Regions from separate parts of the Pedococcus sp. P3_C7 genome, predicted to be linked through region 2. Evidence: predicted binding sites of a transcription regulator. Region 2 holds the regulator's gene; the other holds the start of a gene.
What was found. Region 2 encodes LexA, which represses DNA repair genes until DNA is damaged. Its sites were predicted from a motif close to TCGAACANNTGTTCGA; they were not measured.

Region 1 (11,887 bases), on a different contig from region 2:
CCAGGTGATGCCCGCGCCCGTGCCGAACCGCAGCCAGCGCCGACCGTCCTCGTCCCGCTCTGCCCAGAACGAGCGGATACCCACAGCGAGTTCCGCCGTGCCCCGGTCGGCATCGATCCAGCCGATGGCACCGCAGTAGGGCCCCCGAGCCACGGTCTCCAGATCCGAGATGGCCTGCAACGCAGTGTGTTTGGGCGCCCCAGACACCGAACCCGGGGGGAACGTCGCCGCCATCACCTCGGGCCACCCCACCCCCGGGCGCAGCTCTCCCGACACAGCGGACACCAGGTGGACCATGCCAGGGTGCTCCTCGGGGCGGCAGAGGTGGTCGACGCGCACCGTCCCCTCCCGACAGACGTGCGACAGGTCGTTGCGGACGAGGTCGACGATCATGACGTTCTCGGCATAGTCCTTGGGCAGCATCGCCTCGAGAGTCGTCGCCGTTCCCTTGATCGGACGGGACTCGAGCCGGTCCCCGCCGCGCAGGAGGAACGCCTCGGGGCTCGCGCAGACGACGTCCAGGCCGAGGGACGGCACCGTGATCCGTCCCGCGTGGGGTGCCGGGTTGCCCCGTTCCAGCAGCCGCGCCAGGCCGTCGAGGTCAGCGCCCTCGGGGAGCTCGTGGGACAGCACCCGGCAGAGGTTCACCTGATAGACCGTGCCCGCAGCGATCCGCTCCCGGATCTCCGCGACCCCGTCGAGGTATGCCGCCCGGTCCAGGCTGCTCTCCCACTCCCCTTCGAGGGGCGACCAGCTCGCGGGTGTCGGGGGCGCGGCATACCGGGTGACGTCGGCGAAGCGGACGGCGGTGACGTCGCCCTCGAACTCGGCGACGACGGCCCAGAACCCCGACTCCAGGGACGCCAGGTCGTGTCGCACCTCAACGGGGCGGGTGGCGTACAGGTCGCCGAACAATGCGTGCCCCGTCGCCGCCTCCACGATGGCGATCCTAGGCCGACCTAGACTCACCGATCATGCGCCCTCTCGCCCCAGGTGTGGCCGCCCCCGTCGCGGCCCTGGCCGTGGTGCTGGCCGCGGCCGCCTGCGACGGTGCGCCACCCCCTCGTCCTGCGAGCACCCGGCCGCCCGCGAGTGCCTCTATGACGGCCGGTGGGACTCCGGTGACGACACCGGCACCGCCCACGACGACGGCGCGCGCCTCGGACCCGGGCACCCTGACGATGGCGTTCGCCGGGGACGTCCACTTCGAGGACTACCTCGCCCCGCTCGCCCGCGACCCCCACGGATTGGACGAGCTGCAGACCTCGCTCGGTGCAGCGGACCTGGCCATGGTCAACCTCGAGACGGCGATCACCGAGCGCGGCACCAAGATCGGCAAGGAGTTCCACTTCCGCGCTCCGGCGTCGGCGCTCGACACGATCAAGAGCGCCGGGATCGACGCGGTGAGCATGGCCAACAACCACGGCGTCGACTACGGACCCGTGGGACTCGTGGACACCCTGGCGGCCAAGATGTCGAGTCCCGTCCCGATCGTCGGCATCGGCAAGGACCAGGAGGAGGCCTTCGCCCCCGCGATCCTGCGGGCCAAGGGGCTCCGAGTCGCGGTGTTCGGTGCCTCCGAGGTCTTCGAGATGACGCTCGCGCGCTACTCGGCGGGTCCGGGCAAGGGCGGGATCGCCAGTGCGAGTCCGGTGGACCGGCTCCGGTCGGCTGTGTCGGCCGCGGCCGCGAAGTACGACCTCGTCGTCGTCTTCCTGCACTGGGGCCTGGACTACCAGGCGTGCCCCGACCGGCTGTCCGTCCAGACCGCCGAGGCGCTCGAGGGCGCCGGGGCCGACATCGTCGTGGGCGGACACTCGCACCGCGTCAACGGGGCGGGTTGGCTGGGGCGCGCCTACGTCGACTACGGGTTCGGGAACTTCGTCTGGTGGCGCAGCCGCGAGCCGGATGCCCGCTCGGGGGTGCTGACGCTGTCGATCGACGTCGATGCCGCCCGCGGCACCAAGCGCGGCAGGTTGAGTGCGGTGCGCAAGGCCGTCTGGACCCCCATGCTGATCGGCGCGGACGGCATACCGCGCGAGCCCGACGCTGCGAGCAGCGCCCGGTTGCTCAGGCTCTGGCAGCAGGCCGGCGCGTGCGCGCGTCTGGACGCCACGCCGGAGTGACACAGGCGCCTGCGCCCGGAATGAAACCCGGCGGCTCGCGGTTCATGTAGTTGAATTCGCAACTACTTATCCACCCAACTCACGAGGAGCGCGAGCCCGATGCAGTTCGGAATCTTCACCGTCGGTGACGTGACCATGGATCCGACCACCGGCACGACCATCAGCGAGCACCAGCGGATCAAGAACACCGTGGAGCTCGCACGCCAGGTCGAGCAGGTCGGGCTGGACGTCTTTGCCACCGGTGAGCACCACAACCCTCCGTTCGTGCCCAGCTCCCCCACCACCACGCTCGGCTTCATCGCGGCGCAGACCGACAAGCTCCTGCTGTCCACCTCGACGACTCTCATCACGACGAACGACCCGGTGAAGATCGCGGAGGACTACGCGACCCTCCAGCACCTCGCCGACGGCCGCGTGGACCTGATGATGGGCCGCGGCAACACCGGCCCCGTCTACCCGTGGTTCGGCAAGGACATCCGCGACGGCATCCCGCTGGCCATCGAGAACTACGCGTTGCTGCGCCGCCTCTGGACCGAGGAGGTCGTGACGGGGGAGGGCAAGTACCGCACGCCCCTGCAGTCCTTCACCGCCACGCCACGCCCGCTCGACGGCATACCCCCGTTCGTGTGGCACGGCTCGATCCGCAGCACTGAGATCGCGGAGCAGGCGGCCTACTACGGCGACGGCTTCTTCCACAACAACATCTTCTGGCCGATGAGCCACACCCGGCAGATGGTGGCGCTCTACCGTCGCAGGTTCGAGCACTACGGCCACGGCTCCGCGGACCAGGCCATCGTCGGGCTCGGCGGGCAGGTGTTCATGCGAGCCAACAGCCAGGACGCGGTGCGCGAGTTCCGCCCCTACTTCGACAACGCACCCGTCTACGGTCACGGACCGTCGCTGGAGGACTTCAGCCGGGAGACGCCCCTCACCGTGGGTTCGCCCGACCAGGTGATCGAGCGGTATGCCGCGATGGCCGACTCCGTCGGCGACTTCCAGCGCCAGCTGTTCCTCCTCGACCACGCAGGGCTGCCGCACCGGACAGTGATGGAGCAGGTGGAGATCCTGGGCACCCAGGTCGTGCCCGAGCTGCGGAAGATCGCGGCTGCGCGCAAGCCGGCCCACGTTCCGGACGCCCCCACTCACGCCAGCCGACTGGCCGCGGCGACCAGGCACGCCACCGAGCGCCCCGCCACGCACGCCACCACTTCCGCCACCACTCCCGCCACGCAGGACCTGGAGGTCACCCGATGAGCTCCCAGCAGACGAGTGCCCGGCAGATCGTCGTCGTGCAGGCCGGGCTGGGCCAGCCCAGCACCACGAGACTGCTCGCCGAGCGGCTGGCCACCGCCACCCAGGACGCCCTGCTCGAACGCGGCGACGAGGCGGAGGTGACCTTCGTCGACCTGCGCGAGCACGCCCACGACCTCGCCAACACCCTGCTGACCGGCTTCGCCACCGGCGGCCTACGCCTGGCCCTGGACGCCGTCCGCGACGCTGATGCGGTGATCGCCGTGACGCCGGTGTTCCAGGCGTCCTACAGCGGACTGTTCAAGACGTTCGTGGATGTCCTGGACGACTCGGCCCTGCGCGGCACCCCGGTGCTCATGGCGGCGACCGCCGGCACGGCGCGCCACTCCCTGGTGCTCGAGCACGCCATGCGACCGATGTTCTCCTACCTCAAGGCGGTCACGGTGCCGACAGGCGTCTTCGCGGCCTCTGAGGACTGGGGCACGGGCGGCACCGTGGATGCCGGCTTGTCGAGCCGCATCACCGTCGCCGCGGGCGAGCTCGCCGACCTCGTCACCGGCGGCGCGGCGCCTGGGTCGGCGTCAAGGGCCGCTCGGGTCGACGAGTTCGCCGATCCGGTGCCGTTCGAGGAGCTGCTCGCCCGCTGAGACGCGCTAGGAGCGGACGGCATTGACGTCATCACCGCCTCCGTCGGCAGACTCCCGAACCACGGCACCAACCTCACCTAGCACGTGGCACCGACAGTCCCATTGCGATGAATTCCATTGCGCTGCAACCAATTTCCCAGTTACGGCGCTTGCGAAGGAGTTCGAACACCTGTACGATTGCGACATGTCGATCAGCCCGATTGCCGAGCAGCGTGACGAGGTCCAGCGCGACCTCTGGGCGCGCACCGCGACCGTGGCCGGCCGGTTGAACCGCGCCCACGCGGAGCTGGTCGACGTCGCGGCCGAGCTCATCGAGGGCGACCACTGGGGCGACGGCGGGTTCCGCTCCCCCGAGCACTACTTCGTCGTCCGGGCAGGGCTGTCGCCGGCGCACGCGCGAGATGTGGTCGCGGTGGCGCGGCGGCGAGCCGAGCTCCCGACGATGGCCAGGTCGGTCGCGACAGGTGCCCTGTCGCTGGACCAGGCCGCTGTCGTCGCCCACCACGTGCCCGCGTCGCACCAGCGGTCGGTCGGTGAGCTGGCGGTGCACATGACGGTGCCGCAGCTGCGGCGAGCAGTCTCGCGACACGCGTTCACCGTTCCTCCTGGCGACGGTGACCCGGCGGAGCCCAACGAGCCGAGCTCGCCGACAGACGCCTCCGTCGCACAGGGCCACGCGGAACGTCGAGCCTGCGCGCGTCCTGAGCTGTCCATGCACTACGACCGCGACGGCCGGTTCCAGCTGCGCTACAGCGCACCGGCACCGATCGGGGCATTGGTCGAGCAGGCACTCAAGGAAGCCAAGGACGCGCTGTTCATCGCCCAGACTGGCGCGGCACCGCCCGAAGACACGAAGAGCGGGCAGGGCTCCAGTGGTGGCGAGGGGGCGTCCGTCGTCCCGCTGGTGCACGATTCCAGGGCGGACCGTCCCACGTACGCCGATGCCCTCGAAGAGATCGCCCACCGGGCGCTGTCGACCGTGACGTCGACCAGCCGGTCCAGTCACTACCGGGTCTATCTGCACCTGTCGACCGATGGCGCCTGGATCAACGGCGGCGGAGCGATCCCGCAGCGACTCCTGAGCCGCTTCCTCTCCGACGGCATGGTCCAGCCGGTCTGGGAGACCGATGGCCGGCCGGTCAGCGTGGGCCGCGCCATGCGGATCCTGCCGAGTCGGTCGCGTCGGCTCATCGAGGACCGCGACCGCGGCTGCCGCTTCCCGGGCTGCACGGCCACCCGGTTCGTCGAGATCCACCACCTCGAGGAGTGGGCATCGGGCGGCGCGACCGACGTCGACAACCAGGTCAGTCTCTGCCCGTTCCACCACGACGCCATCGACCGTGGCGACGTCACGATCAGCGGCGACCCCACCCGGCGCGACGGCCTGGTCGTCACCAACCGCTACGGACTCCCCGTCCGACCACCGACTCCAACTGAGCTTGCCGCCTCACCCGACAACTCCCCACGCGGCGCCCCGCAGGGCGGCGCTCCACCCGGAGCGGTCCGCGACGGCGAGCAGCCGGCATACCGACCACCCACCGGGGAACGCGCCCGCTGGGCTGACATCGAGATCCCACCCGACCGCGAACTGCCCCGACGAACCCACCTGCACGCCGTCTCTGCGGGCTGACGACCTCCGCGCGGTCCGACTCGTGCGGCGCGTTGCCCGATCGCCCCTACGTCATCTTGCTGATGCCCAGCGGGCGACATCGCGCCCATACTGAGGCATCTGCAGGGAAGCCCCTCCGACCAGCAGCAAGGACGACCACGGAGGCGTGCCGCGATGGCGATCATGAGTGCCCTGCCCGACCCAGCGCAAGGGGCAGACCCTACGGCTGCCCTGCCTGAACCCACGTTCACGCCCGGGCCGGCCACGGTCGAGCAGATCGAGGCAGTGCGGTCGGCGAAACGGGATGCGTGGCGGACCGAGCCGTTGGCCCGCAAGGTCGCGTATGCCAGGCGGCAGGGCGCACCGGTGGCCGGCAACGCATCGCCGACCGTCGTCGACGAGACCCTCGAGCGGATCTTCAAGAACGCCGACTTCCTGCCGGGGTGGTGGCTGGGCGCGGGCGCGAAGCGTGCCGAAGCCGTCGCGAAGCTCACCACCGCCATGGAGATGGGCACCGGTTTCCTCGTCTCGCCATGGGTCTTGATGACCAACCACCACGTCCTCGACTCGGCCGAGACCGCGGCGGACACCATTGCCTGGTTCCGCTACGTCGAGGACGAGGACGGCGCGAGCCAGCCCACGAAGGTGGCCCTCCAGCCCGAGCGGTGCTTCGTCACCAGCCCCGCCGACGACCTGGACTTCACCCTGGTCGCCGTGGCCCCGGTCGCGGGCAAGCCCCCGGGCGAGACGTTCGGCTACATCGCCATGCACGGCGGGGTGGGCAAGATCGTGAAGGGCCAGCCGGTCAACGTCATCCAGCACCCCCAGGGGCGGCACCGCGAAGTCACCCTGCGCAACAACACCTTCAGCGGTCCCCTCGTCGACGGTCAAGGGGTGGAGAACCCCAAGTACCTGCTCTACGACGCCGACACCGAACCCGGCTCATCCGGGGCTCCCCTGCTCAGTGACAGCTGGGAGCTCATCGGCCTCCATCACGCCAGCGAGCAGCAGCGCAACACCGAAGGCCAGTTCGTCGACCTCGACGGCAACCTCGCCGACGCCGACACCCCTGAGAACAAACGGATTTGGGTCGCCAACCGCGGCATCCGGATCTCCGCGATCGTCAGGGACCTGTCCGCACGAACCATCGATGCGAGCAACGGAACCGAGGCAGCGGAACTGGTCAGCCACGCGCTCGGACTGGGCGGGAACATATGAGCCGGGCACCGCTGTTGGTCCACGGGCGAAGCCGCATAGACCTCAGCGGGCGTCGACCACTGCAGGCACTGCTCGCCCTGCTGCTGGCGTCGATCCTGGTCGCCTGTGCCGGTTCCGGCGGTGGCGGGTTGGCGACCGACAGCTCGACGTCGGACCAGTCGACGTCCGAGCCCGGTCCCGAGCCGGCACCCACCCCAGAGGACACGGACCCCACCACCCCGGCTTCGTCGAGCAGCAACAGCAACCCGGCGATCTCCGTCGCACGCCTCCCGGTCGGCGGCGGATCCGCGCTGCGTGAGGACGACCCCACGCTGCAGTGCGCCGAGGTGTCCTGGATCGCCAACAACAACGGAGAGATCCCGCGCGGTACCGCGGTGGAGATCACCAGTCCCCTGTTCACCCCGAACGTCTTCAAGGTCGTACGGGGAGGATGTGGTTCCTCGCAACCCAACTGCGTCGGCTACATCTTCCGGTCGACCGCCCAACGCTGCGACCTGCTCGTCCGGCTGGTCGGGACGATCCCCCAGGACACCAGTCCGTCCGTGGGCTTCAAGGGCCTCGTCTACTGCCCACGCAACGACTCCCCCACGTGCCGGCAGTTCGTGGCAGCGCTCGGCGACCAGCCGCAGATCTCCGTCCAGCTCACCGTGCCACCATCCCCAGAACCCGAGACGACCTGACGGATGGCAACCGAGCCCAGCCGACCGGGGGCGCAGGACGACGACGCTCCCGGGAGCCCCAGCACCGTCGCCAGTCCTGACACCTCCGCCAGCACCTCCAGGCTGTCGTGGGACCGGGTCTACAGCTTCGCGGGCAACATCGTGGCTCCCGCGACCGCGCTCAGTGCGTTGCTCTTCTACTTCGGATACGTCTCGACGCGGGCGCAGTACCTCTACTTCGGCCTGGACGTCGACACCATCGGCCTGTCGACGCAGGCCTTCGTCATGCGCAGCCCTCAGCCGCTGCTGGTGCCGGTGCTCGTCCTGTTCCTCCTCGTGGCGGGTGGCGTCGCCGTCAACCGTTGGCTCGGGCCCCGACTGACCGGACACGCCCGGGCCACTCTCATCGTGGGCACGACCATCCTCGGCGTCGGGCTGGTGGTGCTGTTCTCGTACCCCGTCTCCGGACGGTGGACCTACTACCCGCTCGTCGCCCCCGTCCTCCTCGCGCTGGGAGCCGGCATCACGGCATACGCCATGGGGCAGCGGCACGGCACGGTCCGCCTGCGTGTCGCCCTGTGGCTCACAGTCGCCGCCGCGGTCTTCTGGACGAACGCGACGCTCGCGCAGTGGTCGGGCACGGGGCTGGGCCAGGAGCAGGCCGGTCGGCTCAACGAGCTGCCGAGGGTCGTCCTCGACACCCGCGAACGGCTCTACCTGCGCAATGCCGACGTCTCCGAGGCGGCCCTGCAGACGGAGGAGGGGCAGACCTTCCGGTACCGGTACCGCGGTCTGCGGCTGCTGGTGCAGAACGGCGACCGGATGTTCCTCGTGCCCTGCACCGAGCGAGTCACCCCATGTCCGTACCACCAGGGCAGCGCGACCCTCGTCGTGCGGTTCTCCGACAACACCCGCGTGCAGTTCCTCGCGCCCTAGCAGGACAGGTCGGTGAGCCAGCGCCGGTCCGCGGTGATCGCTGCGCGGGTATGCCGTGCGGCCACCGGTGTCGCGTGTGTTACCCGAGATCTAGATTGGTCGGATGAATGCACTCGACCGCTTCTCCCTGGCTGATCGGGTCGCCGTCGTCACCGGCGCGACCCGAGGCCTGGGCGCCGGGTTCGCCCAGGCCCTCGGCGACGCAGGCGCCTCCGTCATGCTGGTCGGACGAGACACCGCGGCGGCTGAAGATGTGCTGGACTCGTTGCGAGGCAACGACATCCGGGCAGACTTCGTGGCGGCCGACGTGACTGTGGCCGAGGACGTGCAGCGCGTCCTGGACTCGACCCTGTCCCTCCACGGCCGGGTCGACGTCTTGGTCAACAACGCCGGCGCCTGCGTCCACGCGCCGGCCCTCGACGTGACGCCGGAGGACTGGCGTGCGGTCATGGCCGTCAACCTCGACGCGGTGTGGACGTGCTCGCAGATCTTTGGCCGACAGTTCGTCTCGCAGCGCTCCGGGTCGATCGTCAACATCGGCTCGATGTCGGGGTTCATCGTCAACCGGCCGCAGTGGCAGCCGGCCTACAACGCCTCCAAGGCGGCCGTGCACCACCTCACGCGCAGCCTGGCCGCCGAGTGGGCTCCACACGGGGTGCGCGTGAACGCCCTGGCCCCCGGCTACATCAAGACGGACATGTCCCCCGTCGACGACCCGCAGTTCCGTCAGCACTGGATCGACGACGCCCCCATGCAGCGCTACGGCACCGTCGATGAGCTCGCCCCGGCGGTGATCTTCCTGGCCAGCGACGCGTCCTCGTTCGTCACCGGGTCCGTACTCGTGGCCGACGGCGGCTACACCGCGTTCTGACTCGGTGTAGCCGGGTCAGACGGCCGGGCACGACAGAGCCCCCGTTCCGGGGGAACGGGGGCTCTGGTCCTTGACCGGTCGGGCTAGGCGATCGCGGGCTTCGGCGCGGTGCGGCGCGAGCCGACACCGACCTCTTCCTCGACCGGTACCCGGCGCAGGTGCATGAAGCCGAGGAGGGCCAGGGCGATCATCGCCGCCGCGCCGAGGAAGGCGGCCCACGCGGCATACATCGCGATCTTGCCCATGGTGCCGAAGGCGTAGGCATTGAGCAGCAGGCCGCGCAGGGTCTCGCCCTTGAAGGCCAGGTCGACCATGGCCTTGGCTTTCGGGTCGTCAGGGTTGGCGCGGGCCGCGGCGCTCAGCTCGGAGTAGGTCTTGCCACCGGTCGACTCGTTGAGGTGGACCTTGATGAAGTGGTCCGCATAGGCCTTTGCCTGCGCACCCGTGGTGAGCTGCTGGCCGGCGTACTGCTCGAGGTAGGGCTTGACCAGCGGGTCGTTGAGCTGCTCGCTGCCCTTGGCGGGGAAGTTGATGTGCTGGGCCGCCAGCTGGGAGTGGACCTCGTTGTCCACGAAGCTGCTCGCCCACGTCATCAGTCCCCCGGCAACCAGGAGGACCGCGGCGACGATGAGACCGCCGGTCGTGAGCAAGGCGTCGAGTGTGCGTCGTCGCATGGTGGTGATTCCTCCAGTGGTGCTTGGCACCGTGGTATTGGTTCTGACAGAACAACTTTCGCGTGGCTGAGTGCGTCGGATCAGGGCCTAAGGTCCCGTCATCTCGGGGCGGGTTTGAGTTGGCCGCGGGTCACTCGTCTTGCCTCGTGTGCGGAGGGTCGGCGGAGACGTGCCCACCCCGCACGGCGAACCGACGTCCGGACACCGAGTCCGGGTGGATCCGCATGATCCGCGGCTTGGGAGCGTCGTGCCACGGGTACAGCGGCAGGCGGAGCGCGTCCAGCGCGTCGTCGAGGTCGTAGACCTCATGGGCGACTCCACGCACGACGACGCTCCACGCCGTCGCGTCACTCGTGTCGTAGCCGTCCACCTCGAAGGCGACGAAGGCGCCGTCGGATGAGGTGAAGAGAGTGCCGGACCCGGTGCGGAAGACCAGCGACCCGTGGTCGACGGCGTAGTTGACCGGGAAGATGTCGGGACGTCGGTCGTGGATGACCGCCGCGCGCCCGACCACCCCCTGCCGGAGCCTGGCCCAGCACTGGGCCACCGTGAGCACCTCCGCCGGGCTCTCCCCGGGCTGCTCGTGCTGCTCGTACGTGTGGAGCGAGGTGCGGTGCGTGTCGTCGCGGTGCGTGTCCATGGGTCCACAGTGACGCGCCCGGGTATGCCGTGGTCAGGGTCCAAGGTCCCTGTCGCCGGCCACTTCGCCGGACAACCCTGAAGGCAGAGGCCAGCGGCCGGCCGGCCCGAGCCGAGGAGGAGCCATGTCGTCCACCCCCAGCAGACGCACCGTGATGTCCGACGTCGTCAGGCCCACTGACCACACGGGCCTCGAGGTCCTCGACCTCGAGCAGTGCCTCTCACGACTGGCACAGGTCCCCGTCGGTCGCCTCGCCTTCCACCTCGACGGAGAGCTGGCCATCCTGCCAGTCGTGCACACCCTCGACGGGGTGGACGTCTGCTTCCGCACCGCGGGTGACTCCAAGCTCCAGGTCGCCATCGACCGGGACGTCGTGGCCTTCGAGGTCGACTGGTTCGATGCAGCCACCCACAAGGGTTGGAGCGTCCTGGTCCAGGGAACGGCCATGCTCGTCGAAGACGAAGCGGACGTGCGACGACTGGACTCGGTGGCCCGCATGCCGTGGGTGCCATCCCACGAGGGACCCAGCACCTGGGTGAGGGTGCGCACCCAGAGCATCACTGGTCGCGAGCTGGTCTGACTCCCTGCCCGGCGATGTAGACCGCAGCCTGAGTGCGGCGCTCCATCCCGAGCTTGGCGAGCACCGAGGTGACGTAGTTCTTCACCGTCTTCTCGGCCAGTGACAGCGAGTCACCGATCTGCCGGTTGGTCAGGCCCTGCGCGATGCAGTCGAGGATGCGGCGTTCCTGCGGGGTGAGGGCCGCCAGCCGCGGATCGGCCGGCTGCTCGTGTCCCCAGGCCTGACGGAGCCGCTCAACGACGTCGGGGGCCAGGAGGGACTCCCCCGCGGCGACCCGCCGGATGGACGTGACCAGGTCGGCACCGCGGACGTCCTTGAGCACGTAGCCGGCCGCTCCGGCCGCCACTGCGGCGGTCAGCGCCTGCTCGTCGTCGTAGGACGTGAGGATGATCGCGCGGATGCTCGGGTCGACGGACCTGACGTCGCGGCACACGTCGATCCCCGAGCCGTCTGGGAGCCGCCCGTCAAGGACCATGACATCGGGTCGGAGGGCGGGGATGCGGCGGCTGGCCTCGTGCGCCGACCCCGACTCACCCACGATCTCCAGGTCGTCCTCCACCTCGATCAGCTCGCGCAGGCCACGTCGCACGACTTCGTGGTCGTCGAGCAAGAACACGGTGATGCCCACCACTGATCACTCCCTCTCGTCCACGAGCCTACCGATGCGCGCAGTCGA
Region 2 (11,887 bases):
CCTGCTGGAGCGCGGCAACGTCCTCGTCCTGACCGGCGCCGGCATCTCGACCGACTCGGGCATCCCCGACTACCGGGGCCCGGACGGCACGCGCCGCGTGACCCCCATGCAGTACGCCGAGTTCCTGGGGTCCTCCGAGGCGAGGCAGCGCTACTGGGCGCGCAGCTATGTGGGGTGGCAGCGGTTCAACCGGGCCGAGCCCAACTCGGGCCACGAGGCCGTGGCGAGGCTCCAGGGCCGCGGGCTGGTCGGCCCGGTCATCACCCAGAACGTCGACGGCCTGCACCAGCGCGCCGGCGCCACCGACGTCGAGGAGCTGCACGGGTCGCTGGCGCGGGTCGTCTGCCTGACCTGTGGCGACCGCACCTCCCGCTGGGACCTCGACGACCGGATGCGCGAGGCCAATCCCACCTACACGGTGACCAGCGACGAGATCCGTCCGGACGGTGACATCGTCCTCAACGACCTCGACGTGGCCGCCTTCCGGACACCCCTGTGCCTGGTCTGCGGTCACGACACGCTCAAGCCAGACGTCGTGTTCTTCGGCGAGTCCGTGCCGAAACCGTTGGTGGAGAAGTGTTTTCGCCTCACGGAGCAGGCCAGCGCGCTGGTCGTCCTGGGCTCCAGCCTGAAGGTCATGAGCGGCTACCGGTTCGTCCGCCGCGCGGCAGCGCTCGACATCCCGGTCGCGATCATCACCCGCGGACCAACCCGAGGCGACGGCGAGGCCACCGTGCAGCTCGACGCGCCCCTCGCCCCGACCCTCGAGGAGCTGCTCAGCCGGCTGGCAGCCTGACGAACCTCACGCCGGTCGCCGGGCTATCAGCACCACGTCGATCGCGTCGCCCTGCTCGGTGGGCCGCAGGTACTCCTCGCAGCGCTCGACCTGCAGGTCCCCGGCCGCCGCCCGCAGCTGCTCGGGTGTGTGCAGGAGCGCCGGGTCGGACGGGCCACCGACCCCTTCGGTGAGGTTGCGCAGGCCGTGGCCGACGACCACCAGCGCACCGCCGGGCGTCAGCCACGTCCGGGTGCGGGAGACGACGTCCGAGGGGAGGTGGAGGTATGACACGAGGACGAGGTCGAAGAGGAATAGGGGCGCCGGGTGCCAGGACCTGGCGTCCGCCACCACCCAGTCGATCCGGAGCCCGCGACTGGAGGCCTCCTTCTCGCCCTTGGCCAGCCCCACCGCCGAGAAGTCGACCGCCGTGACCCGCCAGCCCTTCGAGGCCAGCCACACGGCGTGTCGGCCCTCGCCGGCGCCGAGGTCGAGGGCGCGACCGGGCGGCCAGGCGCCCACGATCCTTTCCACCTCGGCGTTGGGCGTCGCGCTCCAGACGTGCTCGTGGGCGGCATACCGCTCGTCCCACAAGGCCTGTCGGTCCGTCGGCCCACCGCGGTCGGGGTCCGGCAGCTTCGCCGCCGCAGCCGAGTCGTGCGTCCCGTGGCTGTGGTCGTGGCGGTCGCCTTGCTCGTCGCTCATCCCCCTAGCATCGCCGATATGACCAGCATTGCCCCGGACAGCGGCCGCGCAATCGTCGTCCGTGACGCGACGCAGGCGGACCTCCCCGCGATGGCCGCCATCTACGACGAGCAGGTCCGCACCTCGCTGGCGACCTTCGACACCGAACCCCGCGGCGCGGCATACCTCGGTGAGAAGCTCGCCGCCACCAGTGCCGGCAACGTCGGCAACGTCGTCCTGGTCGCCTGCGCGGACGAACAGCTGCTCGGGTACGCGTTCTCCGGCACCTTCCGCCCGCGACCGGCCTACGACGGCACCAAGGAGGTGTCGGTCTACCTCGCGGAAGGCGCGCGCGGTCTCGGCCTCGGACGGACCCTGTATGCCGCGCTGCTGGCGCGGCTGGACGCTGCACCTGAGGTGCACACCCAGGTGGCCGTGATCGCCCTGCCGAACGACGCCAGCGTGGCGCTGCACGTCGCGTGCGGCTTCGAGCGGGTGGGAGTGCTTCGCGAGGTCGGACACAAGTTCGGTCGTTACGTCGACACGGCCTGGTACCAACGGATGACTCCGCACGAGTAGGACTGGCGTGTCGCTGCGTCTCTTGGCACCCTCGAAGGAGCATCGTTCGCACGCTGTGGAGGTTGGGAGATGGGCGCCACCGGAGCCGGGCCGTTCGAGAACGACGACGCACTCGACCTGCTCGACGAGCTCGAGGAGTCCGAGCACGACGTACGACGCAAGCGGGTCGAGGCGGCCCTCGACCAAGTGGTCCGCGCGCGGGGGTACATCGAGGCGCCGACCATGTCGCAGGCGGTGGCCGCAGCGGTGCTCGTGGCTGCCTGCGACGACTTCGAATCCGTGGTGGGAGAACGCAATGTGCCCTGGTGGGTCGACGAGGAACCCATCGAGGTGGACGAACAGCTGGAGGAGCTCGCCACCCGGGCACTGCACCGGGCAATGCAGTCAGACGACAACGAGCTGTGGGAGCTGTGGGCCGAGGGTGACGGCGGCGAACGCTTCGCCACCAAGATCACGCACTACCTCGACGCGCTGGGTGACTGAGCGGGGGAATGGGCGGGGGACTGGGCGGGGAGCTGACCCTGTGCCCGACAGATCCCGAGAGCCGCGTCGATCTGGTCCAGGTTCAGCTGCGAGCAGGCGTGGCTCGCGGCGTCGATCAGGTCCGCGAGCAGTTCGATCTCGGACCCCAGCACCTGGTCGGTGAGATCGGGGTCGGGTTGGGCCTCCATGTGTAGAGAACGCTCGTGCGAGTCGCCTGTTACGGGGCACGTGACGCACACGCGCCCGCGGGGTCCGCTTCAGTCCGTTCGGGCGAATGAGCCATCAGCCGAACGGATGATGGGTCGACTCGTGCCGGCCCCACCATGCGCCTGCACGCACGTGTGCCGCGGCGCGCACGAGGCGCTCCGCGGGATGGGGTCGAAGGCGGCGTTGTGCGGCATCAGCCACGCCTTGCCGTCCTTGCGCTTGAAGGTCTTGACGGTGGCCTCGTTGTCGAGCATCGCCGCGACGATGTCTCCGTTGTCGGCCGTGGGCTGCTGGCGGACGACGACCCAGTCGCCGTCGCAGATCGCGGCGTCGATCATCGAGTCGCCGACGACCTGGAGGAGGAACAGCTGGCCCTCGCCGACGATCTGCCGGGGGAGCGGGAAGACGTCCTCGACGGTTTCCTCGGCCAGGATGGGCACACCGGCGGCGATACGCCCGAGCACGGGCACGTAGGTCGCAGCCGGGCGCTGGTCGCCGGACCCGGTCTCGTCGTAGGTCGCCGTCTCGTCCTCGGCGGAGGCGCCGCCGCGGTAGCCCCGCATGTCGGCGGGGGAGTCGGGGGAGACCACCTCGATGGCGCGCGGCCGGTTGGGGTCGCGGCGCAGGAAGCCCTTGCGCTCGAGGGTGGAGAGCTGGTGGGCGACCGAGCTGGGGGACGTGAGGCCGACCGCCTCGCCGATCTCGCGCAGGCTCGGCGGGTAGCCGCGCCGGTCGACCGAGTTGCGGATCACCTCGAGCACCCGTCGCTGCCGGACGGTGAGCCCGTCACCGCGATCGCGGTCGGGCAGTTCCTTGACGTTGTCGTCGCTCATGCCGCTTCCTCACTTGAGCAGTTTCGGGTGCAGGTGCAGGTCAGGTGCCGTATGCCGGGTGCTTGAGGAGCCGTTGTCAGTGCCCTCTGATGTGCTTGCGGCATGAACACAGCGTATGGCCTTCGAACGCCTGTGCCAAACATGTGTTCGACGCGTGTCTTGATTGATTCGAACATGCGTGCTAGAAATCAGTCAAGCAGTTCTTCGCACATCCGTTCGAGGAACGCAGCAGAGCACGTCACGATGGAGGACCTGATGAGTGCAGCAGTCGCTTGGGACGTCGCCCCCGCACCGGTGCGGGTCCCCGTTCGCCCGGCTCGCCCCCGCCTGGTCTCGGTGCCCACCGGCCCAGAGGTCGCCGTCGCTCCCGCCGCCCCGCTGCGCCTGACCCGTGCAGCCCGGCTCGCGATCACGCTCACCGTCGTGGTGACGGCCGTGGCCCTGGCGATCGCCGTGTTCTCCGGTGGCGCGTCCGCCACCGTGATCGACCACTCCACCACGGTGCAGTCCGGTCAGACCCTGTCGCAGATCGCGGTCGAGCAGCTCCCGCAGCTGTCCATGGCCGAGGCGGTCGCCCAGATCCAGGTCGCCAACGACCTGACCGACAGCAACGTCCACGCCGGTCAGACGCTGCTCATCCCCGCCGTCGGCTGAGACCCGCCAGCTGGCGACTGAGCGCGTCGGTCGAGTGGCCTACGCATTTCGCGCTACGCGATAACCACGATGCGCTGGGGGCGAACCTCGTAGGACCGTGGTCGGCATGCACACCACCACACGGATGGCGGCCGCCCTGGCCGCAGCTGCCGGAGCAGTGACCTTCTCGGTGCTCCCGGCCATCGCCGCGGCGGGAACTCCCACCTCGTTCACCGTCGACACCCAGTTCGTGGACGGGCCCAGCGACATCACGGCCGCGACTGGTCCGCTCTCGTCCTGCACCCAGGTCACCGACCTCGAGAACGCCGCCGACCTGCGGACCCACAACCAGCTCGTCTTCAGCGGGGTCAAGCAGCTGACCTGCGGCACGGCGACGGTGACTGTCGGCTACCAGGCCTTCATCACCCTCCCCGCGTTCCAGAACCCGAACGTGCTCCCAGAAGGCGGCGGCTACCGGACCTTCGGGGACTGGTGGGTCATCGACTCGACCCTGCCGGGCGTGAGCTCGGGCGGGGGCAAGCTGGCGGGCGACAACCGCACGTGCACGCTGGATGCCGGCTCAGTCGGCTGCATCACCGACACCTTCCGGGGCTTCGTCTCCTAGGACGGTGGCGGGGGGGGGGGGCGGGGTGCCCTCGTTCTCGACCAGGGACAGGTCGCGTCCGAGGAAGCCAGCGAGGCGCTGGGCCGCCACCCTGACCTGGGTGCGTCCTCGAGTCGAGACCTCAGGAGCGAGGTGCACCTCGACCTGCACGGCGTCGGGTCGCACGGTCCGTTTCCAGAGCCCGACGTTGGTGCCGTCGAGTACCACGCTCGCCCAGAACGGGTCGGTGTGTTCGGCATAGGGGTGGCCCGGCAGCGCTGAGAAGTTCACCTGCGGATAGGTCAGCACCGCCTCGTCATAGGTCGGGAAGAGGTATGCCGCCGGGGCGCCTCGGCTGACCCGTCGCACCTGCGTGGGGTCGAACCAGTGCGGGATGCCGTCGATCTCCACTTCCTCCAGGTCGTCGCCGAGCTGCGCGAGCGCTGCTTTGGTGTCGCTGACCGTCATGGTGGCCCACCGGGTGAAGTCCTTGACCGAGGCCGGCCCGTGGCCGCTGAAGAACCGTCGGACCAGCTCCACGACGGCCTCGTCCCGGCTGCGTTCGAGTGTCGGCGCGATGACCTCGTCGACCAGGGCGTAGGAGTGGTGGACACCCTTCATCGGCCCGGAGCAGACCAGGCCGCGCATCTCCGCGACGATGAGCAGGTGGCCGAGCTGTTCGCCCGGCTTGATGGGTGAACCGCGCTCGACGAACGCCTCACCGAGCTCGGGCCGAGTGAGAAAGTTCTTGTCCTGCAACAGTTCTGCCAGCAGGTCGAACCCGTCTCCGAGACGCTTGGCCTCGTCGAGGCCGAGCTGGCGGTGCCGCGCTCCCATGCTCGACAGCACGCGCGGCGAGGTGAGGGCGAGGATCCAGCGCAGGTCCTCGGGGGCGACGAAGTGCCACGTCGGCCGCAGGATGTGGGTGCGCAGGAAGGCGCTGGCGTCGAACTCACGCTGCACCGCGGCATACCGGTCCTTGCGGGAGCGCATGGCAAGTGAGAAGAAGGCGTGGTCGCGCTCCTGGCTCTGCACACAGGTGAGCAGTCGCACGACGTCGGCGGCGCGGGGCAGCGGCGCCGAGCTGAGCCGCTGGGTGGCCAGCCGCTGGGCGACGACGCTCGCGTGATCCATGGCGTCATCCTCTCGAATACCGCCGACAGGTGCGCGACCATGGAGGGGTGGAGCAGAGCACGACGGTCGACATCGCCGCCCCGCCGGACAGGGTCTGGGAGGTGCTCACGGACGTCGAGCACTGGTCGGACTGGACCGCCTCGGTGCGCTGGGTTCGCCGCCTCGAGGACGGCCCGTTGCGGACGGGCTCGGCCGCCAAGATCAGCCAGCCCAAGGTCCCGACGGTGGACTGGGTGGTGACCGAGTTCGACCCGGGGCGGATGTTCACGTGGGTGTCGGCCGGCCCCGGGGCGCTCACCACGGCGAGGCACTCGGTGGAGGCGCTCCCCGGCGGTGGCAGCAGGGTCCGGCTCTCGGTGGAGCAGAGCGGGATCGTGGGTTCGCTGGTCGGCCGGCTCTACCACGGGCTCACCGAGCGCTACCTCGCGATGGAGTCGGCGGGGCTCAAGGCGCAGTGCGAGGGCGGGCCCGCCTGAGGGACCGATGAGTTCGTGGACCGTGGCCGGTCGGTACTGCTGACAGGAACACCAGGAGACACGAACACCGGGCCGACGCCGACCGTGGGCGCGGACCACGGAAGGCGGCAGTCATGGGCAAGGTCATCGCGGGGATCACGACGTCGGTCGACGGTTACGTCACCGGGCCGGACGACGGCCCGGACAAGGGGCTCGGTGAGGGTGGCGAGCGGCTGCACTACTGGGTGTTCGGCGGGCCGTGGACCTATGCCGAGGAGCCGACCGGCCAGATGGGGGAGGTCGACAAGGCGTGGATGGACGAGGCCATGGCCAACTTCGGCGCGGTGGTCGGAGGGCGCGCGACCTACGAGGCCGCCGGGCACTGGGGTGACCAGAACCCCTGGGACGTGCCGTTCTTCATCGTCACGCACCGACCGGAGGACCAGCCCGAGGGCGACGCGTTCACGTTCGTCGACGGTCTGGCCGAGGCCGTCGACCAGGCGCGGGCCGTCGCAGGGGACAAGGACGTGCACGTGATGGGCGGCGCCGACGTGATCCGGCAGGCCCTGGCCGCTGGGCTCGTCGACGACCTGTCGATCATCGTGGCCCCGGTCATCCTGGGCGGGGGCAAGCGACTGTTCGACGGCTTCGAGCAGGACATCGAGCTGACCCACAAGGGCGTCCGGCAGAGTGAGTACGCCACCTTCATCGACTACAGCGTGAACAAGGGCTAGATGGGTCGATCGACCCATCCAGGTGAGTGCACGAGTGGGCGGATCGGCCGACGCGGGATGAGGCGGCCCCTTCATAGCGTCGAGGGCATGAGCACCCACCCGACCAGGAGGCAGCCATGACCACCTCGATCTCGCCACACAAGGCAATCCCCACCGCCACCGGAGGCGCCCCCCACGCCGGCACGGCAGACCTGCACTGGTCTGCCCTCGCCGGCATCACGGGCCCGATCCTGTTCACCTCGGTCTTCCTCGTCCAGCAGCTGGCCCGCCACGACACCTACGACTGGGTCAGCGAGCCGGTGAGCAACCTCGAGGCCGGACCGCACGGCTGGGTCCAGCAGGCGAACTTCGTCGTGTTCGGCGTCTTCATGGCGGCGTTCGCTGGGGGGATGCACCGCGGTGTCGCTCGGAGCCGGCTGAGCCGGCTGGGCCCGGCCCTCCTCGGGCTGTGCAGCGTCGGACTGTTCATCGCCGCGGCCTTCCCCATCGAGCAGGACGCCCAAGGCGTCGCCTACGACCCCGGGTACCACTTCGTCGGCGGCGTGACCTTCTTCCTCAGCTCAGGGTTGGCGCTGCTCGCCCTGTCGCACGGACTGCGGGCCGATCCGCGATGGGGCACAGTGCTGCCACGCTGGACCCTCGCCGCCGGGCTGCTGGCGTTGGTCGGATTCGTGACGCTCGGCGCCTTCGCGATCCCCGAGGATGCCCCACTGCACGGGTATGCCGGGTTGGCCCAGCGCGTCGTCATCCTCACCGTGACGTTCCCCTGCCTGGTCGCCCTGGCGCTGAGATTGCGGAGCCACGACTTCAGGTACTGACTCCCCGCAGCTGGACGTCCGCGGCATACCCGCCGAGCTGTGCGGTGAGCTTGGCCGTCGCGGTGCCGGGGCCGGCGGGCGTCCAGGTCACGGTCACTGAGACCGCATCGCCAGGGGCGATGGCGCCCTCGGTCTCGAGCTCGGCGACGAACCCGGCCGTGGACGGCTCGACCACGAGGGAGCCCGCCGCGATGCCGAGCGCGTCCTTGCTGCCGTTGAACAGGTGGACGGTGCTGCCCACCGGGTTGGTGCCCGTCGTGGTCAGGTCGAGGCTGCGAGGCACGAAGGCGACGATGTCCTTGGTCGTCGCCGCGCCCGGACCGAGGATGACGTCGGCGACGCGTTCGATGAGGTGCCGGAAGGTCTCCTCGCGGAAGCCGATGACGAACGCGATCACGGCCAGAATGGCGATGCCCGGCCCGTCGTAGGCCACGGGCACCGCGGCCGCCGAGCCGCCACTGGCGGGCGTCGTGGGGGAGGCGGTGACGCTCTTGATGAGCAGCACGACGATCAGCACGCCGATGGTGCCGCACACGCCGCCGAGCAGCGGGCGGGCGAGGTGCCACAGGTAGTAGTCGGGGTCCCAGTTGTGGGCGTGCTTGACGATCCCGACGAGGCTGATCGTCGCCCCGCCCAGCGCCCCTGCCCACGGCACCCACAGGGGCACCACCGACTGGAACGAGAACGACCAGTAGAGCCGGCTCGGCTCCGGGTCCTTGGAGTAGATCAGCACCGCGACGAGCAGCGCCGCCATCGAGATCACGTTGACGGCGAAGAAGATGCCGGGCCGTCGGCGCCAGTCGTCCTCGGGAATCGTGGCCATGCTCCGACGATCCTCCGTGCCTTTGCGGACGACATCGTCCGTTTGCACGAAGGTGCTACGTGTGGCGCGCAGCCGGCAGTCAGGTGAGGGTGCGGCGCATGACCAGCCGTGGCAGCTTGCTGGCGACCGCGTCGGTGGTCCCGACGACCGCGAACCTCGCCTTCTCGAACATGTGACGGGTCCCGACGAACGCCATCGTGAGGTCCATCCGCTGGTCGCCGGGATCGACCGGGTGGGCCTCGACGGCGGGCGCGCCGTTCGCCGCGGCATACTCCACGGCACCCTCGATGAGGTGCTCCGTCACGCCACGCCTGCGGAACCCCGAACGCACCACGACGCAGACGATGCTCCACACCGGCAGGTCGTCGACGGGACGCATGAGCGCCGACTTCGCCAGCCGGGTGATCTCCGAGCGCGGGCCGATGTTGCACCAACCGACGGGCTCGCCGTCGAGGTAGGTCACGACTCCCGGCGGGTGCTCGCGCTCGCACAGGCTGCGCATGGCGCTCTCGCGGGCGTCCGGCCCGGTGCCGCCGAGATGCTCGATCTCCTTGGCCTGGAGGCGGTGGGACAGGCACCAGCAGTGGTTGGCGCGCCGGTTCTTGTTGATGACGTCGGCGAAGTCCTCGAACCGGTCGGGCGTCACCGGGTGCGTCTCCCACGTCTCCGTTGCCGTCACGAGCCCAGCAAAGCACCAGGCACCGACGACCCGCGCGAGTCGAGAGGGTGGCACACCGCTCCCATCGCCGGAGGAGGGGTCGATCTGCCACCTCCTCGAGAGCTGGGCGCAGGTAGGGTCCGAGGGCCCGCTGCCGCATCGGCGCAGGTCAAGCGTGGTCGAGGACAGGAGACGCGGGTGTTCGAAGCAGCGTTCTGGGGATTCGTCGGCGGAGCGGCTCTGCTCATCGGGGCGGCGGCCGGCATCTGGCTGCCCGCCTCCAAGCGCGTCATCGGCTGGGTCATGGCGATCGGCTCGGGGGTGCTCGTCAGTGCGCTGACCTTCGAGCTCGCCGGTGAGGCCTACGACAAGGCCGGGGGAGTCTCGACTGTCCTGGGCCTGCTGGCCGGGTCGGTCGTGTTCTTCCTCGGCGACTGGTGGATCGACAGCCGCGGCGGGCACCGGCGCAAGAGCCCCAACGGCCCTCAAGCCGGCGCGGCTGGGACCGCACTGGCGCTCGGAGCCCTGCTCGACGGCATACCGGAGTCGGCAGCGATCGGCGTCAGCACGATCGGCGGGGGAGGCGTGGGCGTGGCGGTCGTCGCCGCGGTGTTCCTGTCCAACATCCCCGAGGGACTGTCGTCCTCAGCGGGGATGAAGTCGGCCGGGCACAGCGCGCGGTTCATCATGGGCATGTGGCTCGCGGTCGCCGCAGCCTCCACCGTCGCGGCGGCGCTCGGTCGCGTCCTGCTCGACGGGGCGGATCCGGCCGTGGTCGCGACCATCCAGGCGTTCGCCGCCGGGGCGATCCTCACGATGCTCGCGGACACGATGGTCCCCGAGGCGGTGGAGCACGCCGGACGCCTCGTCGGCCTGCTGACGGTGGTGGGGTTCAGCGCCGCGTTCCTGCTCTCGATGGCGTAACCGAGGTGGCGCGCGGCGCCGCCCCTCCTGTCAGGCCTCGAGGCGGGTGCCGGTGTATGTCCCGGTGCCGTCGGCGAGCGTGCTGTCGTCCGGCGCGAACACGGTGAAGCGGTAGGTCCCCGAGACGGTGTCGCCTTGGACCTTGCCTCGGATCTTCAGCCTCAAGGTGACGTCGGGATCACCGCCTGGCTGGCCCGGGATCGCCCCCCAGGCCGTGGCCTTGAAGCGGTTGTGGCCGGTCGATGCCCAGGCGCCGGTGGTGCCGGGGCCCGGCGGCTTGAGGTCGTTGCCGACGAAGACGCCCCCCAGCGCGAGGCTGACAACGGTCCGACCTGGGGCGGGCTCGGCGGGCGGGTCGTCGGTGTGGTCCACCACCCACGTGCCCACCGGCCCCCGGCCCGAATGGCCCTCGCCCGCCGAAGCGGACGCCACCCCCGTGCCTCCGATCAGCACCCCTCCGGCGGCCACCCCCGCTGCGGCCCGGACCAGCTGACGACGATTCATCTCTCCCTGGCTCATGAGAACCTCCTCCGATGGTTCCCTGCAACGGCCCCATGCTGCACCCGAGCGGCCGGGGAGGGGTCCCTCACTCTGCGTAGGCGCCAGTCGCCGAGGGGTGAGCCGGTTTACCGTGGGGTGCCTGGGGATGTGGCCAGTGAGCGCCCCACGAGCCCATCGCGAGCCGTCCAAGAGCCCTCCGCGAGCCGGAGCACCACATGTGGGGGAGTGGATTCAGGACAGACCCCACATCTGGGCGCCTCTGACGTCACATCAGTCACACCAGCACCAGTTTGGGCGTGTCGCGCCGCGCCGCCGCAAGCCTCTGACCTGCGGCGATGCACACTTCGCTACAAGTTTCGGGGAACGGCTTGCGTCGCACGTCACAGCGAGGCAGACTAGCCCTACATCTAGTGGTTACACCGCTGTAGTTCGTCCACATGTAGTGCACAGGCTAGGGCGGGTTGTCCACACGTTGTCCCCAGCAAGTCCCCAGTTCCGTCCACAGGACGGGGCCGGATCCGCACCAGCAGACCCCACCGGGAGGAGACCGACATGCACTGCCCGTTCTGCAGGCACACCGACTCCCGCGTGATGGACTCGCGCACGACCGACGACGGCAGCTCGATCCGCCGGCGTCGCCAGTGCCCCGAGTGCGGTCGTCGCTTCACCACCATCGAGACGGCGAGCCTGACGGTCACCAAGCGCTCCGGCGCCAACGAGCCGTTCAGCCGCAGCAAGGTCCTCGTCGGCGTCCGCAAGGCCTGTCAGGGCCGTCCGGTCACCGAGGACGACCTCGCGATCCTGGCCCAGCGGGTCGAGGAGTGCATCCGCCAGCAGGGGCAGGCCGAGGTCGAGGCCCACGAGGTGGGCCTGGCGATCCTCGGACCGTTGCGCGAGCTCGACGAGGTCGCCTACCTGCGGTTCGCCAGCGTCTACCAGGCCTTCGACAGCCTTGAAGACTTCGAGGGTGCGATCACCCTGCTGCGCGCCGAGCGCGACGCCACCGGCACCGAGCCGGAGCCGCGCTCGCGACCACAGACCC

Region 1: the regulator LexA is predicted to act here: its motif matches at 4,186-4,201, upstream of AC1DS4_RS13995 (HNH endonuclease signature motif containing protein).

The regions. Positions count from the first base shown of each region.
Region 1 is NZ_JBFUHC010000009.1:246,857-258,743, reverse strand. It holds gene AC1DS4_RS14015 (chorismate-binding protein) at 1-939, opposite strand, end outside; gene AC1DS4_RS14010 (CapA family protein) at 975-2,126, shown strand; gene AC1DS4_RS14005 (LLM class flavin-dependent oxidoreductase) at 2,226-3,380, shown strand; gene AC1DS4_RS14000 (FMN reductase) at 3,377-4,024, shown strand; gene AC1DS4_RS13995 (HNH endonuclease signature motif containing protein) at 4,209-5,654, shown strand; gene AC1DS4_RS13990 (trypsin-like serine peptidase) at 5,808-6,851, shown strand; gene AC1DS4_RS13985 (hypothetical protein) at 6,848-7,531, shown strand; gene AC1DS4_RS13980 (hypothetical protein) at 7,535-8,446, shown strand; gene AC1DS4_RS13975 (SDR family NAD(P)-dependent oxidoreductase) at 8,550-9,317, shown strand; gene AC1DS4_RS13970 (hypothetical protein) at 9,401-9,991, opposite strand; gene AC1DS4_RS13965 (pyridoxamine 5'-phosphate oxidase family protein) at 10,122-10,631, opposite strand; gene AC1DS4_RS13960 (pyridoxamine 5'-phosphate oxidase family protein) at 10,756-11,211, shown strand; gene AC1DS4_RS13955 (response regulator) at 11,189-11,842, opposite strand.
Region 2 is NZ_JBFUHC010000013.1:93,824-105,710, forward strand. It holds gene AC1DS4_RS17925 (NAD-dependent protein deacetylase) at 1-796, shown strand, start outside; gene AC1DS4_RS17930 (class I SAM-dependent methyltransferase) at 803-1,480, opposite strand; gene AC1DS4_RS17935 (N-acetyltransferase family protein) at 1,499-2,038, shown strand; gene AC1DS4_RS17940 (DUF4259 domain-containing protein) at 2,108-2,521, shown strand; gene AC1DS4_RS17945 (hypothetical protein) at 2,497-2,709, opposite strand; gene lexA (transcriptional repressor LexA) at 2,779-3,561, opposite strand; gene AC1DS4_RS17955 (LysM peptidoglycan-binding domain-containing protein) at 3,817-4,215, shown strand; gene AC1DS4_RS17960 (hypothetical protein) at 4,322-4,819, shown strand; gene AC1DS4_RS17965 (winged helix DNA-binding domain-containing protein) at 4,775-5,932, opposite strand; gene AC1DS4_RS17970 (SRPBCC family protein) at 5,980-6,408, shown strand; gene AC1DS4_RS17975 (dihydrofolate reductase family protein) at 6,522-7,121, shown strand; gene AC1DS4_RS17980 (DUF998 domain-containing protein) at 7,238-7,939, shown strand; gene AC1DS4_RS17985 (hypothetical protein) at 7,929-8,762, opposite strand; gene AC1DS4_RS17990 (N-acetyltransferase family protein) at 8,842-9,441, opposite strand; gene AC1DS4_RS17995 (ZIP family metal transporter) at 9,619-10,344, shown strand; gene AC1DS4_RS18000 (hypothetical protein) at 10,375-10,863, opposite strand; gene nrdR (transcriptional regulator NrdR) at 11,398-11,887, shown strand, end outside.